4 regions of the Pseudarthrobacter sp. CCNWLW207 genome follow, and region 2 is predicted to be linked to each of the others. Evidence: riboswitches for the same ligand, from Rfam matches in the RefSeq annotation. Region 2 holds a riboswitch; each other region holds the start of a gene.
What was found. A riboswitch is a leader RNA that binds a small molecule or an ion and turns the genes downstream of it on or off. The one in region 2 is predicted to bind cyclic di-AMP.
Positions count from the first base shown of each region.

Region 1: it holds a riboswitch for cyclic di-AMP, as region 2 does, so the genes downstream of both, V9L17_RS08505 (C40 family peptidase) here and V9L17_RS02805 (M23 family metallopeptidase) in region 2, are expected to answer to the same signal.
Region 3: it holds a riboswitch for cyclic di-AMP, as region 2 does, so the genes downstream of both, V9L17_RS14390 (hypothetical protein) here and V9L17_RS02805 (M23 family metallopeptidase) in region 2, are expected to answer to the same signal.
Region 4: it holds a riboswitch for cyclic di-AMP, as region 2 does, so the genes downstream of both, V9L17_RS08480 (hypothetical protein) here and V9L17_RS02805 (M23 family metallopeptidase) in region 2, are expected to answer to the same signal.

Region 1 is NZ_JBBCBS010000004.1:140,469-144,219, reverse strand. It holds gene V9L17_RS08510 (lytic transglycosylase domain-containing protein) at 1-1,200, opposite strand, end outside; cyclic di-AMP (ydaO/yuaA leader) riboswitch at 1,579-1,780, shown strand; gene V9L17_RS08505 (C40 family peptidase) at 1,784-2,641, shown strand; gene V9L17_RS08500 (protein adenylyltransferase SelO) at 2,711-3,751, opposite strand, start outside.
Region 2 is NZ_JBBCBS010000001.1:627,458-631,208, forward strand. It holds gene V9L17_RS02800 (C40 family peptidase) at 123-782, opposite strand; cyclic di-AMP (ydaO/yuaA leader) riboswitch at 853-1,016, opposite strand; gene V9L17_RS02805 (M23 family metallopeptidase) at 1,165-1,983, opposite strand; cyclic di-AMP (ydaO/yuaA leader) riboswitch at 1,994-2,206, opposite strand; gene V9L17_RS02810 (metal-dependent transcriptional regulator) at 2,368-3,063, opposite strand; gene serC (phosphoserine transaminase) at 3,342-3,751, shown strand, end outside.
Region 3 is NZ_JBBCBS010000007.1:221,582-225,332, reverse strand. It holds gene V9L17_RS14395 (sensor histidine kinase) at 1-1,293, shown strand, start outside; cyclic di-AMP (ydaO/yuaA leader) riboswitch at 1,410-1,569, shown strand; gene V9L17_RS14390 (hypothetical protein) at 1,575-2,273, shown strand; gene V9L17_RS14385 (YdeI/OmpD-associated family protein) at 2,408-2,851, shown strand; gene V9L17_RS14380 (HAD-IA family hydrolase) at 2,832-3,521, opposite strand; gene V9L17_RS14375 (glyoxalase superfamily protein) at 3,528-3,751, opposite strand, start outside.
Region 4 is NZ_JBBCBS010000004.1:134,453-138,203, forward strand. It holds gene V9L17_RS08475 (flotillin family protein) at 1-1,044, shown strand, start outside; gene V9L17_RS08480 (hypothetical protein) at 1,172-1,936, opposite strand; cyclic di-AMP (ydaO/yuaA leader) riboswitch at 2,422-2,582, opposite strand; gene V9L17_RS08485 (hypothetical protein) at 3,029-3,241, shown strand; gene V9L17_RS08490 (ribonuclease Z) at 3,291-3,751, shown strand, end outside.

The DNA.
Region 1 (3,751 bases), on a different contig from region 2:
CCACTCGACCTGCGTCCGGTAATTGGTGAGCCAGTCGCTACCGGCGCTGGCGTACTTCCCAGCGGGCAGCGCCTGGGCGATCCCGTAAGCGCCGGAGTAGGGGTTGGTGGCCGTGGTCAGCCAGTTGGATTCCTTGGTCCAGAGCTGCGCCAGGCACAGGAACTGGTCCTGGCCCCAGCCATAGGCGGACAGCCGGCCCGAAGCGTAACTCTTGGCTCCGGCGGGGTCGTTGACGGCACCGCCAGGAACGGAAGGGACGACGACGGGCGGCGGGCTGGGCGTCGGACCTGGGACAGGAGCCGGCGCCGGTGCAGCTGGGGCGGCCGGTGCGGCGGGCCCTGGGTTTACCGGCTTCTGGGCGGCGGCCAGGGCCGCGGCCTTGGCCGCCGCCTCGGCCTGTTGGCGGGCCTGCTCCTGCGCTGCGGCGCGCTTAGCTGCCTGCGCGGTCTCGTAGGCAGCCAAAGCCGCCTGGCCCTGCCGGAACTCCCCCTCGACGGCGGCAGTGGTGCCCTTGAGGGATGCCAGCTGCGCGGTCAGTTCCTGGCTGTGCTCCTGCTGCTCCGCAACCTGCCGCGACATGGCCTGCTGGGCCGCCTGGGCGGCGTCGAGCTTGCTCTTGGCTTCCCCTGACAGCCGTTCGCGTTCAATCCTCGCCGCCTTTTCCTGATCGGCGAGGGCGCTGGCGACGCGTTCGGCAGCCGCGGATTTGTTCACCAGGGCCGCGGTCTTGTCGCTGACGATCTGGACGATATTCAGACCCTGGATGCTGTTGGTCTGGACGGCGTCGAGGGCTACGAAGAATCCCATATTGGTGCCGCCGGTCTTGTACGACTGGGCTGCCAGGGCACCGATTTCCTTTTTGTACTGCCCGAGTTCCGCCGTGGCGCGTTCAGTCTGTGCGGTGAGGACGTCGACCCTTGAGCTGGCAGCCTGGAGCGCTGCGTCCGCCGCGGCGTATTCGGCAGCGGACGTCACGGCAGCGCCACCCAGTGCCTCAGCCTGCGTCTGCAGCCCACTCAACAGTTCGTTGATCCTGGTGACCTCCGCAGCCTTACCGGCCTCGCTTTGCTTGGCGTTTTGCACGTCCTGCCAGGAGGGGTAACCGCCTGGCGGAGTATCGTCGTCGGCATGCGAAGGCGCCATGGCGAGCGGGGCCGCCAAAACAACCGCCAGCAGGCCTGCAACGGCAGGCAGCCTCATTCTTTGAGCAAACCGGGACATAGTTGGTGAGCTTACCGGGCAAAACTCTTGCCTTGTGGATCCTGGTCCAACATTGTTATCCAGCAGAGATCCCTCCCTCAGCAGCCCCAAGGCAGGCCTCAAATACCACGCATCAGGCCTCAATCTGAGGATCAAAACGCAAGACGACCTCTTTTGTTACGTGATTTCAATCACGCGGCACCAGCTTTCGCAGCATATACCGCTATCGGGACCTGACCTGCAACGTCATTCCACACAGGGAAGAACCCCACCCGAAGATGAGGCGGCTTTTTGGCCTACATTCCGTTACCGGAATGTGACATTCCAAAAGAGCAGAGGTTATGGTCGAGCGGTGTCCTGGCTCAAGCCGGGGCATTCCCGTCAGTATGCCGAACCCTGCCGCTGAACCGGGACCCCAGTTACTTTCACTGGCAGGGACGGGGGAACCACGTTTCCACGGCTTCGTTCCGAAGCCTTGGGGTTAAGTCGATATTGCTCCGTCCCGTACGGAGCCGTAACCGGCCGGGTGTCTCCGACCCGAACCCGACAGCTCACCCCGCAGGCATGGGAGAGGCGATTACCCGTGTCAAAAAACTCCACTGCCGCACGCCATCGTGCGACTTCTGTCCGCCCCACCGTCCTGGTTGGCCTGTCTTCCTCGGCCAAAGCCCGCGCACTGACGTTCGGCCGGCCCGCACTTGCCGCAGTTGCCGCGTCCGGGCTGCTCTTTAGCATTGGCACCCCGGCGCAGGCCGGGGTCCACGGCCCGGACTCGTCCGGCACCGTCAATGTGCAGGGCCAGAACAGCGCACCGGCAGCTGCACCGGCCGCCGTTGCACCGGCCGCGGCTGCCGCTCCGGCCGCCGCAGCCACCGTCCACACGGTCGTCTCAGGCGACACCCTGGGCGCAATTTCCGCCACCTACGGCGTGGCCCTGAACGACGTCCTGGCTGTGAACGGCCTGTCGCTGACCACCATCATCTACCCCGGTGACCAGATCCAGATCCCGGGTGCCGGCTACACTGCTCCGGCTCCGGCTCCGGTGGCGAAGGCAGCCGCAGCGCCCACTGCCCCGGCCAACACCGGCGTCCAGCTGGCTTCCACCGCCGCCCCGGCGGCGCAGGCACCGTCCGGCTCGCTCGGCGCTGCCATCCTGGCTTCCGCCTATTCGCAGCTCGGCGTTCAGCAGGACTGCACCGCCATGGTGGAGAAGGCACTCCGCTCGGTGGGCAAGAGCGTAGGAGACCTTGCACCCACGCAATTCTTCGCATACGGCACCGTGGTGGGCACCCCTGCGGCCGGTGACCTGGTCATCACCGCCGGCCACGTGGGCGTCTACGCCGGCAATGGCCAGGTTGTTAGCGGCGGCGTGGACGGTTACAAGACCGAAGTCCACTCCATCAGCTGGTTGTCGGGAGCGTCCTTCGTTCGCGTAGCGTGAGTCCGGCCGGTTCGACGGCGGCGGGCGGCAACCAGCCGCCTGTCGCCGTCGTCCCCCGTTTTTGTTCGCTCAGGTTCCGCAGAACGTCCGGTAGCTGCCGAAGTCAACAGGCGCGGGACCGGCGTAGCGTTCCAGGCCGGGGCGCTCAGTGTACGGCTGCGTCAGGACGCCCACCAGGCGGTGGAACGGGTCCAGGTCGCCTGCGGTAGCGGCGCCCAGGGCTTCTTCCACCAAGTGGTTCCTGGGGATGTAGACAGGGTTCACCCGGTCCATCATGTCTGCGTCCGGTGCCAGGGCGAGCCACTTCTTGGCCCAGGCGTCAAATGCTCCTGGGTCCGTGAACATGGTTCGGGCTGCATCGGGTGTACCGCGGGCTGCGGACCCGAGGCCCCGGAGGAACGAGGTGTAATCAACCTGCCCCTCTTCAAGCATGGCGAGCAGGTCATTCACCAGAGGCCCCGCTTCGTCGTCCCTTGCCTCCGCGCCGAGTCCCAGCTTGGATTTCATCCCGGTGGACCAGGCCGTGCTGTACAGCTTCCGGAACGCGCCCAGTGACTCCACAGCGAGCGCAACGGCCTGCTCCTGGTCCTCGTGGAGCAGGGGCAGAAGCGCCTCGGCCAGCCGGGTGAGGTTCCATTCAGCGATGACTGGCTGGTTGGCGTAGGCATAACGTCCGCCGGCGTCGATGGAGCTGTAGACCGCACCGGGGTTGAAGGCATCCATAAACGCGCACGGTCCATAGTCGATGGTCTCGCCCGAGATGGTCATGTTGTCCGTGTTCATTACCCCGTGGACAAATCCCACGAGCATCCACTGGGCCACCAGGGACGCCTGGGCGGCGATGACCGCATCGAACAGCGCGAGATAGGGCTGGTCCGCCTTCGCGGCGTCCGGATGATGGCGGCTGATCGCGTGGTCGGCCAGTCGACGGAGGAGCTCGGCGTCGCCGTTGACCCGGGCGAACTGGAAGCTGCCCACACGCAGGTGGCTGCTCGCGACGCGGGTCAGCACAGCCCCGGGAAGCATAGTTTCGCGGCGGACTGGCCGTCCAGTGGCCACGACGGCAAGCGACCGTGTGGTGGGAATGCCCATGGCATACATGGCTTCACT
Region 2 (3,751 bases):
TTTCGTTTTCCTCAGGACCGCACAGGCAGGCCAAGGGCTTTGGGTGCGCCGGCATCTTGGGGGTACGCCGGCACACCCCGAACGGGGATTTAGCGAAAAGTGTTCTAGCGGGCGCGGTTCTTCTACTTCAGGGTGTAGAAGGATCCGCCGCCCGTGGAGGCCACGGAGTGCAGCAGCGTTCCCTGTGACGGGTTCAGGGCGCTGATCATCATGCCGTTGCCAACGTAGATGCCTACGTGTGCGCCGCCATTCTGCATAACAAGGTCACCGGGAGACGGTGTTGACGTGGGGGTCATTGCCGTCCACGCGTTTACACGGGGAATGCTGATGCCTGCCTGGGCGTACACCCACTGGGTGAACCCGGAGCAGTCCCAGCCGTTGGGTGAAGTGCCGCCCCAGACGTAGGGGTGGCCGATTCCGGTGTAGGCGATTGCGGCCAGGCCAGAGGCGGCCGCGGAAGATACCGCGTCCGTCAGCTTGCTGGCTGCGGGGGCCTTTGCGCCTGCTGCCCGTTCCGTGTCAGTGGACTGTGCACGGACCGTTTCGACCTTCGGGGCCGGCGTGGTCTTGACCACGGGGCGTTCGAAGGAGACGGTGGCGGTGGGGGCAGCGGTGACGGCAAGCGCCGTCTGCGAGCCGGACTCGGTGGAGGCGGAAACGCCAGCGGTGGTGTCCGCTGCGTTGGCCGGAAGCCCCATGCTCAGGATCAGACCTGATGCAGCTGCGATGACAGCAGCTTGGCGACCGACGGTCCCGGCATTTGCACTGACAGCCTTGGACACGGGGCCCAACGGGTTGGTGCGAACCGTTTGTGCGCGGTGACGCGCAGAATTATGGCGTGAAGACACGAAGGTAGCCTCTCCCAATGCCTACGAGGTGAGCTGTCGGATTCGGATGGGAGTTCACCCGGCCACGCCGCTTCCACAGGAAGCTTTGCGACTTAACCCCAAGGCCTTCGAACTTCAAAGACCAAAATTGGTTCCCCCGCCCCTGCCAGACGATGTCATGCGAACGGACCTTGAGCGGTGGCAGAGCTAGGCAATCCACTCAAGAACGTCAACTTCGGAAAAGTTGACGCAAGTTAGACGGTACAGCAGTTCAGAGCGAATGTCACATTCAGGTCACGGCATGTCACGCAAATGTGAGAGCTTTCCATCAGTTGGGCTAGAGCCAGCCGGTGGGGTCAACGACTTCGCCATTGACCTGGACCTCGAAATGGAGGTGGCAGCCTGTGGAGGCGCCGGTGGTGCCGCTGAGCGCCACTACCTCGCCTCGGCTGACCGTTTGGCCAACCTTGACGTTGAAGGAAGACAGGTGGTTGTACGTCGTTTCAAGGCCGTTGCCGTGGTCCACGACCACGCGGTTACCTCCGCCAAACTGGTGCCATCCCGCAAAGGTCACAGTGCCGCTGGCGGCCGCCAGGACAGACGTGCCGCACTGTGCCACGTAGTCCTGGCCGCGGTGGAAGTCACCGGAGCCGCCAGTGATAGGGCTCACGCGATAGCCGAATGGGGAGGCCGTAACCAGGCTCGCCAGCGGAGCACCGAGGCTGCCGGCGGAGGCGGCCCGGGTGATGGACCCCGCCGACTGGGCGCTCAAGAGTTGCTTGAGCTTGCCGTCCGGATCACCCATGGTGACTACGGATGAGCGGCTGAAGTCGATTTTTGCGGCTGCTTCGGCGGAGATTTCAGGCTGCGGAGCTGCGGAAACAGCCGATGTCTGCTGACCGGCGTCCGGCGTGGCCAGGACGGGACTGGTGGCAGGGACGGTGACTGTGAGCACCAGGCCGGTGGCCGCGAGGGCGATGCCGGCCTTTTGGCCCACCCCACTGGCCGCTGCGAAGTCAGTGATTTGCCGGAAGGGTCCCCGGCGGCGGCGCGCATCGCGCTGTGGATCCCGGGGCCTGTCCGCGGCCACAGCTGCAGCAACGCGGGGCGCTGCTGCGGGGCCCGCTGCGCGGCGGCGGCCCCTGGAATTCTGCATGGTCAAGAACGGTTCCTCTCTGGAAAGCCTGCGAAGTTAGCTGTCGGATTCGGGTCAGAGAGTTCATAGACCCGGTCCGCCGTAAGCAAGCTTCGGCGCAGAGATATCCCGTGAGGATCCTTCGCTGGAAGAGGCTTGCTGCTGACGGACTTCACCCCAAGGCAGCCTTGCGACTGCCGGTTGTGGTTCCCCCGCCTCTGCCAGTTGGTGACTCGTACTACTGATCTGCTGGCAGAGCTCGGCTCCAGATCAGGTAACGCTTTTGTATCGACGCTTGGCGTTAACTATAGGCGATTAAGCCGGACAGTAACAATTCCGTTATCTTTGCTTAAAGCCTATTCATTGGGGTAACCCGCCCGCCGGACCCGGGCGCTCCGCCAGCGGTCAGCGGACGGATACGAATACGTGCGCCGCCACTTCGGGGGGAAGCTCCAGTGCCCCTTCGATCCCGGGGACCCGGACCGAAATGTAGTCTCCCACGCGCTCCAGCGAAATCGGGGCGCCCGGCCGGATCCCGCCCTCGTCCAGCTGGGTCAGCAGCTCAGGATCCACTTGGATGGGTTCTGCCAGCCTGCTGACAACCACGGTGGATCCGGGGCCATAGCCCTTCATGGCTTCCAGGAGATTAATCACACCGTCCGTGAAGGGCGACGATGCCTGGCCTCCCAATGCCGCCAGGCCAGGGATGGGATTGCCATAGGGCGATTCAGTGGGGTGGTTCAGCATTTCGTAGATGCGCCGCTCGACGCGCTCACTCATCACGTGCTCCCAGCGGCACGCTTCGTCATGGACGTACGCCCAGTCCAGGCCGATCACATCCGCCAGGAGGCGCTCCGCGAGCCGGTGCTTGCGCATGACCTCGGTGGCCCGTTTACGCCCGGTTTCCGTCAGTTCCAGATGACGGTCTCCGGAGACCACCACCAGGCCGTCGCGTTCCATCCGGCCAATCGTTTGGGACACCGTGGGTCCGGAGTGCCGCAGCCGTTCGGCAATGCGGGCGCGAAGAGCAACGATGTTCTCTTCCTCAAGCTCCAAAATGGTCCGAAGATACATCTCCGTAGTATCGATCAGATCCGTCATCCAGCTCAGCTCCTCGAGCGCATTACCTTGCGTTGTCCCACCGTATCGCGTACCGACAGCGACGTAGTCCGTTGAAAAGCTTAGCCTATTTTGAATTTGTCCGGATAATTCCTACGGCCCCTCCGGCCTGTCTCAATGGCTGGACTATGACGTAGCCGGTTCCCGCCGAATCAGCGGTTCAGGCAGAATATAGGAGGTCCTCGTTGCGGTCACTGACGACTGCCGGCCACCCCACCGTCCCGGACATGTGTCACGTCCACGCCGAAATTGGAGCCCTTGTGAGCGAAAACAGCATCACTATTCCTGCCGACCTCCTGCCAAAGGACGGACGGTTCGGCGCAGGACCTTCCAAGGTCAGGCCGGAACAGATTGAAGCGCTCTCGGCGGCGTCCACGACCATTCTGGGCACCTCCCACCGCCAGGCTCCGGTCAAGAACCTTGTCGGTTCGGTCCGCGAAGGCCTGAGCCAGTTCTTCCGTGCCCCTGACGGGTACGAGGTAGTACTGGGCGTGGGCGGTTCCACAGCATTCTGGGATATTGCCAGCTTTGGCCTCGTTGAGAAGAAGGCCCAGCACCTGTCCTTCGGCGAATTCGGCTCCAAGTTTGCCTCAGCCACCAACAAGGCACCGTTCCTGGACGCCTCCTCGATCATCAAGTCCGAGCCCGGTACGCGGCCGGTTGCCCAGGC
Region 3 (3,751 bases), on a different contig from region 2:
CGCCCGCCGCTGGGCGGCTTCAACGGCAGGCCGGACCCGCTGGATTCCCGCGGGCAAAGCGTGGGTACGCTCAACGCCCGGATCCTGAATGGGCAGGTCAACAGCGCCGGATTCCTGGCCTCTGATACCACGCGTTCTCCCCTGTCCGCTGAGGACAAGGAGATCCTGCTGGCCCTCCAGGAGGATTCCCGCCCTGTGGACCGGACGCTCTCCAATGGCGAGTACCGGCTGATTGCAGTGGAAACGAACTACGGTGATGTCCTGGTGACCGGGCTCCCGCTCGCCGGCAAGGAAAGCACCCTCACCTCCCTGGTGTGGACCTTCGTTTTTGTTTCCCTTGGAGGGCTGGTCTTGATTGGCCTGGCCGGGACTATCCTCATCCGGCGCACCATGCAGCCGCTGAAGCAGCTTTCCGAGGTGGCCACACGCGTCTCGCGGCTCCCGCTGGACGCCGGCGAGGTGGCACTCGCGGTGCGCGTCCCGCCGTCGAACTCCAACCCCGGAACCGAGGTGGGCAGCGTGGGGCATGCGCTGAACCTCATGCTCGACAACGTGGCCAACGCGCTGCAGGCCCGGCAGCAAAGCGAGACCAAGGTACGGCAATTCGTTGCCGACGCGTCGCACGAACTGCGCACCCCACTGACCGCCATCCGTGGTTACACCGAGCTAATGCGGATGACCGAGAACTTCACCCCGGATGGCCGGAAATCGCTGGCCCGGGTTCAGAGCCAGTCCGAGCGCATGACCACGCTGGTGGAAGACCTGCTCCTGCTCGCCAGGCTGGACGAGGGCCAGCCGTTGAAACTCAGCGAGGTGGATCTGACGCAGCTGGTGATCGAAACCGTCAGCGACGAAAAAATCATCGCACCCGGCCACAACTGGCACCTTGAGCTGCCGGACGAGCCGCTTGCGGTCAACGCCGATGCGTCGCAGCTGCGCCAGATGTTGGTGAACCTGCTCTCCAACGCCCGCAAACACACCGTTCCGGGCACAACGGTCACCACGGCCGTGATGAGGTCCGACGACGGCAGTGCCGTAGTGACAGTAACGGACGACGGCACTGGCATCCCGCCGGAATTCGTGGACCACGTTTTTGCCCGGTTTGCCCGCGCAGACGCGGCACGGACGGGATCTTCACGGTCGTCCGGTGCGGGGGCTTCGGAAGGGTCCAGCGGGCTTGGGCTGTCCATTGTGCAGTCCGTTGTGGAAGCCCACGGCGGCAGCGTGGAAGTGAACTCCCGGCCGGGTCGGACCCAGTTCACGTTGCGCCTGCCGGTGATCAACGGCTTATAGCAAGGCAACGCACCGGCGTCGTGATCTCTGTTACCAAAATGTGACTTAAGCGTCGCGCTCCTGTAGCGTCGATGGGGTGCGGTTCCCTTTGAGCCGCATATCCGGATGACGCCAAGCTCTGCCGCTTCCCGGATTCCGCTTGACCAGGCAGAGGCGGGGGACCCAGAGTCCCGGGCACTGAACTGCCCTTGGGGTGAAGCCAGCACGTGATCTTTCCGTGTGGCCGGATGCCCTCATCCGAACCCGACAGCTAACTCCGCAGGTGTGAGAGGCGATCCATCATGTCTGAATTCAAGGTACAAGCGCGCCCAGAGCGCGGTGCACACAAAGTCAACGGCCGTGGCAAGACAGCCGCGCAACACACAAAAGCTTCGTCCCTAGGCAAGCGTGCAGCCATTTTCGGTGCGGCCTGCGCCCTCCTTATCGGGGTCGGCGCAGCAGGCCAGGCTTCCGAATCCATGACTCCGGTGGCGGTCAGCGGGACCCAGTCCTCGGCTGCAGAGCTAGAGTCCAACTTGCGCCTGGAAAAGGCCGAGATGCGGGCCAACCCGGCCCCCGAACCAGCTCCGGCCGAGATCAGCGTTGCCCCGCAGGCCGCCGAACCGGCACCCGCGCCCGCACCGGCACCGGCCGCAGAGCCCGCGCCCGCACCGGCTCCCGTCGTCGCCGTCAACGATCCGGCCGGGGCCCAGGCCTATGCGGCGAGCCAGCTTGGCAGCTATGGCTGGTCAGCCGACCAGATGCAGTGCCTGCAGACGCTGTGGACCAAGGAATCTGATTGGACCACCACGGCCACCAACGCGAGCAGCGGCGCTTACGGCATTGTCCAGTCGCTGCCCGCCGAGAAGATGGCGAGCGCCGGCGCGGACTACCTCACCAACTACCGCACGCAGATCAACTGGGGCCTGAACTACATCCAGGAGCGCTACCAGTCGCCGTGCGGCGCGCTGAATTTCCACTTGTCGAACAACTGGTACTAAGCCGGTACCTGCGGCTTCCGCCATCCGAAGCAGCAGTCCCTGAATCCCCCGGTTCAGGGCCTGCGGCTTTTTGGCGTTGCATGTTTGCGCGGGCCGGGCTTCCGTGGCCTGCGGCTCCGGGCCATACTGGGGCCATGAAATTTACCACAACCATTCTGGGCAGCGGCAACAAGGCTGGTATTGAGGTTCCGGAGGAGGTTGTGACTGCCCTGGGCGCAGGCAAGCGCCCGCCGGTGGTGGTAACCATCAACGGCAAGAGCTACCGGAGCAGCATCGCGGTGATGGGCGGGCAGAGCCTGGTGGGTGTGAGCACCGCCAACCGGGAATTCACCGGCGTAGAGGCTGGCGACACCGTTGAAGTGGATCTGGAACTCGATACACAGCCCCGGATCATTGAAGTCCCGGATGACCTGGCCGCAGCCATGGCCGCCGAACCGGATGCCCAGGCGTTCTATGCCACCCTGAACTACAGCACCCAGCGCCGTTATGTGGAGCCGCTCGGGGATGCCAAAACGGAGGAAACCAGGGCGAGGCGGATCGCGAAGATCGTAGCCGACCTCAAAGCCGGAAAGAAATAATCCGCCGTCCTGCGGCGTCCGTCTCCACCGAGGCCGTGACCGCGGTGTAATCCGGGATATGAAGCACTCCCGCCGGTAATTCGCCCGTGTTTGGGCCCACCGCCACGGTCCGGATGCCCGCAGCCACTCCGGCCGCGATTCCAGCCGGGGCATCCTCAAAGACCATGGCATCCTCCGGCTCCACGCCCAGCAAGCCGGCAGCGGTCAGGTAGCCTTCCGGATGCGGCTTGCCGCGCGTCACGAGGTCAGCCGTCACGGCAGCGGCAGGCATGGCCAGTCCAGCGGCATCCATGCGGATGTCAGCCAGGATGCGGTCCGCCGACGTCACCAGGGCCACGGCATCCGCGGGCAGGCTCCGGAGCAGTTCGGAGGCACCAGGCAGCGCAACGATGCCGGCAGTCCGCACCCGTTCCATGGCACCAAGTTCTGCAGTGAGCGCAACGACGTCGGCACCGGCAGGCGCGAACCGGCGCACGGTGTCGCCTGCCTGTACACCGTGGGAGGTGCGCAGGATCTCGGCGATATCCAGGCCGTAGCGGGCGGCGAACTCGCCCCACACCTGTTCCACGACCGCTGTGGAGTCCACCAGCGTGCCGTCCATGTCAAAGAGGACGGCGCGGCAGGTCAGTGTTCGTGTGGCGGCAGGAAAGGGCAGGGTCATGAACCCCATTTTGCCCTACGAATTGCCTGAGGCGCCGCGCCCCGGGATGTACTGCACGGCCCACTTGTTCCCGTCCGGGTCCGCAAAGTACACGAAATGTCCCCAGTCCTGGATGTCGATATCACTCACGTCCACGCCGTTGCCCTTGAGGTGGTCATGGGCGGCTTGGATGTCATCGACGACGATCTGCAGGTTGGGTGCGCTGCCCGGAGGGGCATCGGTGAGCCCTTCGCCGATGC
Region 4 (3,751 bases), on a different contig from region 2:
AAAGACCGTGCCCAGTTCGCTGCATCCGTTAAGGAAGAGGCCGAGCACTCCATGACCAACCAGGGTCTGGTCATCGATACGTTCCAGATCAAATCGGTTGACGATGCGGGCGGATACCTGAAGAACCTTGGCCGGCCGGAGGCTGCCCTGGTGGCACGGAACGCCAGTATTGCCGAAGCGAACTCTCAGCGCGAGGCGGCGGAAGCGAAGGCCCTGGCAGACCAGAAGACGGCTGAAGCTGAGCAGAAGCTGGCTCTCCGGCGCGCCGAATTGAAGCAGGAAACGGATGCCCGCCAGGCGGAGGCTGACGCCGCCGGCCCCCTTGCCCAGGCCGACCAGCAGCAGGCGATTATCCTGAAGAACCAGCAGGTTGTGGCGCGCCAGGCCGAACTTCGCGAGAAGGAACTCGACATCGAGGTCCGCAAGCCTGCCGACGCCGCCAAGTACAAGGTTGAAACTGAAGCAGCGGCTGACCTTGCCCGGCGTACCCGCATCTCGGAAGCCACGAAGGTTGAAGCCGCCGCTGAACTCGAAACCCGCAAGCTCAAGGCTGCCGGCAACGAGGTCGAAGCAAAGGCCCTGGCAGCAGCCAATACTGCCAAAGGCAATGCCGAAACCGAGATCAACAAGATCCGCGGCCTTGCTGAGGCTGAAGTAACGAAGTCCAAGGGTATAGCCGAGGCCGATGTCATTGGCTTGCGTGGTACTGCTGAGGCAGGGGCCATCGAAGCCCAGGCCAAGGCATACAGCGAGTTCAACGAGGCAGCCATCCTGAACAAACTTCTGGAGGTTCTGCCTTCCATCGCCCGGGAAATCGCCGCGCCGATGAGCGCCATCAGCAATATGACGGTCATCTCCAACGACGGCGCTGGCCAGGTGAGCAAAAATGTTTCCTCGGGTGTCCAGCAGACCGCACAGATGCTCAAGGACACCACCGGCTTCGACGTCATCGAAATGCTTAAGAACTTTGGCAATTCGACCCCCGCCGCGTCCACGCGAGGCACCGGCAACGGCGCAGTCAAGGAACAGGCCGGACCACAGTGATCACTCCCGGACCGGGGGACGGGTTCGCCGGGTAACACCGCCGGAACCAACAGAACGCCGCGGAACCCCTTGCGGGTCCGCGGCGTTCTGGTGTCTTCGTGGCTACGTCTTCTCAGGGGGCCCTGGCTCAGTACCAGTTGTTTGTGGCGCGGAACTCGAGGGCTTTTGCCGGGGAGCCGTGGCGCTCCTTGATGTAGCTCAATCCTCTATCCACCTGGCTGGGACGCCATTTTACTGACGTGTCCCACAACTGGTTCAGGGCATTCATTTGTTCCGCGCCCCATCCATACGATGCCAGTCGGGCGATGGCATACGAGCGTGTGTCGACTGCTTCTTCGGAGGCGCCCCCTGTAGCCGTAGCAGTGGGCGAGGGCGGGAGCGACGAGGCTGTTGGTGTGGGTGAGGTTGCCGGAGCCGGCGCCGTTGGGGGCGCCGCCGGTGCGGGCCCAGCCGACGACGTCGGCTCGGCGGGTGTGGCCGATGACATGACCGGTGGCTCGAGGACCACCGTGGGCGCCGGGGATGGCGGAACCGTGGCGGGCGATGCCGCGAGCATTCCGTCCAGCGTGGGAGCGTCCACTGGCATCGAGAGGTCGGCCACGGCTGGCAAGGCAGAGGCGCCGTGATCCTCACCTGGGTGGGAATCATCGGTGCCCGGGGAGGCCTGTGCCGGCGCGGCGCCCGGCGTGCCCGGGGCAGTGGAGGCGGCCGGCTGTGGTGCCGCACGTCCGCTGCTGTACGTGGGCAGCGTTCCCTTCGTCGTATGGGGCGCATCAGCTGCGTCGGGGGCATCTTGGACGGAGGACTCATTGCCGAAAAAGGGCAGCTCGGTAGCCTGGCTGGCCGTTCCGACCGCAAGCACTACGGCAAGGGCGCCGGTAACGACGGCCATCCGATGACCCATGACACGAAGCGAAGCGGCCCTCCTGAGGACGGCTTGGGCGTCGGACGTGAAAGCGGATGCAATCTGTGGGCTATGTGCTGTAGCCGGCCTGCTCCTTGGGGCTGCAACGGGTTTGGCCTCTGCGGGCTTCCCAGCCGCTTCGCGTCGCTCCCGGGGCCGGCGCGTTGTCTCCGGCGCGGCCGCGCTTTTTAGAGCTGACGTCGTGGGTGGTACAACTGCAATTACTTCGGTTGCAGGTGACGCAGCTTGGGTCTTGGGTGCTGAGTCCGGGGCAGGCGGGACCTCGAAGGCCGGGCCCCTGACTCTTCTTCGGCGCAGTGGGGCAGATGCCGGTCCTGCCGGAGTCGCCGCGGGATGTGGCACTTCTGCCCCGGGAATGGTTGGGGTGGGTGGAGTGGTGATGGCCGGCGCAGTTTCTGCGCGGTGTCGCCCGGCCCGAAAAGGGCGCGACTGATCCAGCGAACGGGACATGGTATTTGCCTCTCAACGCCTGCGAAGTTAGCTGTCGGGTTCGGAAGAGGTCAACCGGCCGGCACGTTCAGGCGTGACGGCTTCACCCCAAGGACCGCTGCGAAACGGCCCGAAGACTGTGGGTCCCCCGTCTCTGCCTTACTGTGTTGGGAGCCCGGGATGTGGCAGAGCTCGGCGTCAGCCCGGACGCGGCCCGATCCAGATGGGCCACCCGAAAACCGTACATGAACCGCCCCCCTTAAGTCACGTTTAGGTAACAGGACTGTCCGGAGTGGTGAGTCACCTTGCTTGCCGAGCCCATTTCTTCCGCGCGGGAGGATCGAAGAGTAGGCTGGATAGACCGTTAGGCAGTATGCGGCCGCCATTGCAGACTGGGTGTGAGTCCACCCCAGCATCCTGGAGGGGTTCCCCGTGGCCGCAGCCAGCGTCAGTCTCCCCATTGCAGGCATCGCACGGCTGTGCCCGATTTCGTGTTGGACGATTCCTTATTGGATCGAGCTTCCACACAGGCGCGTCATCACTGGCCCCGGACAGTCTCCCTTGGATTATGACAAGCGCCCAAGCGCCTGCCCTGACGATTAAATCCGTGAAAAGCGAAGAGGAGTTGAGATGGACGCCGAGGCCGTTCTTGGGTTGATCGGTGGCTATCTGGCCACTATGGCTGGGGTGTTCCTCCTGTACGCGCCCGTCCTTATCCTTGTTGTCTGCCTGTTGATGACAGCAGGCATGCTGCAACTGTTGGCATGGCCTTTTGTCGCCCTCTTCCGGAAGCTGCGCCGGAAACCTGAACCCCCCTCGGACGGGTCCTGGCTGCTGCACTAAGTATCGTCCCAGCGCTCATCGCCAAACCAGGCTTGGTTACGCTATCCCCATGCGTGACCTCGTCATTCTTGGCACAGCCTCCCAGGTTCCCACCCGGACGCGGAACCATAACGGCTACCTGTTGCGGTGGGACGGCGAAGGCCTGCTCTTTGACCCTGGCGAGGGAACCCAGCGCCAGATGCTCCACGCCGGGGTGGCGGCCAGCCAGATCACACGCATCTGCCTGACCCATGTGCACGGCGACCATTGCTTCGGACTGCCCGGGGTGCTTTCGCGGATGGCCCTGGACGGCGTTGCCCATCCGGTCCACCTGCACTTTCCGGCTTCGGGGGAGGACCTCGTCCGTGCCCTGGTTGCGGTTAGTTCTCCCGGGATTGATTTACGGTTGTATCCGCACGGCGCCGCGGGAACCGTGGCGCCCGGCCTGGAGGTCCAGCCGCTGAAGCACCGCATCGAAACGTACGGTTACCGGCTCACCGAACCAGATGGCCGCACTTTCCTTCCGGATAG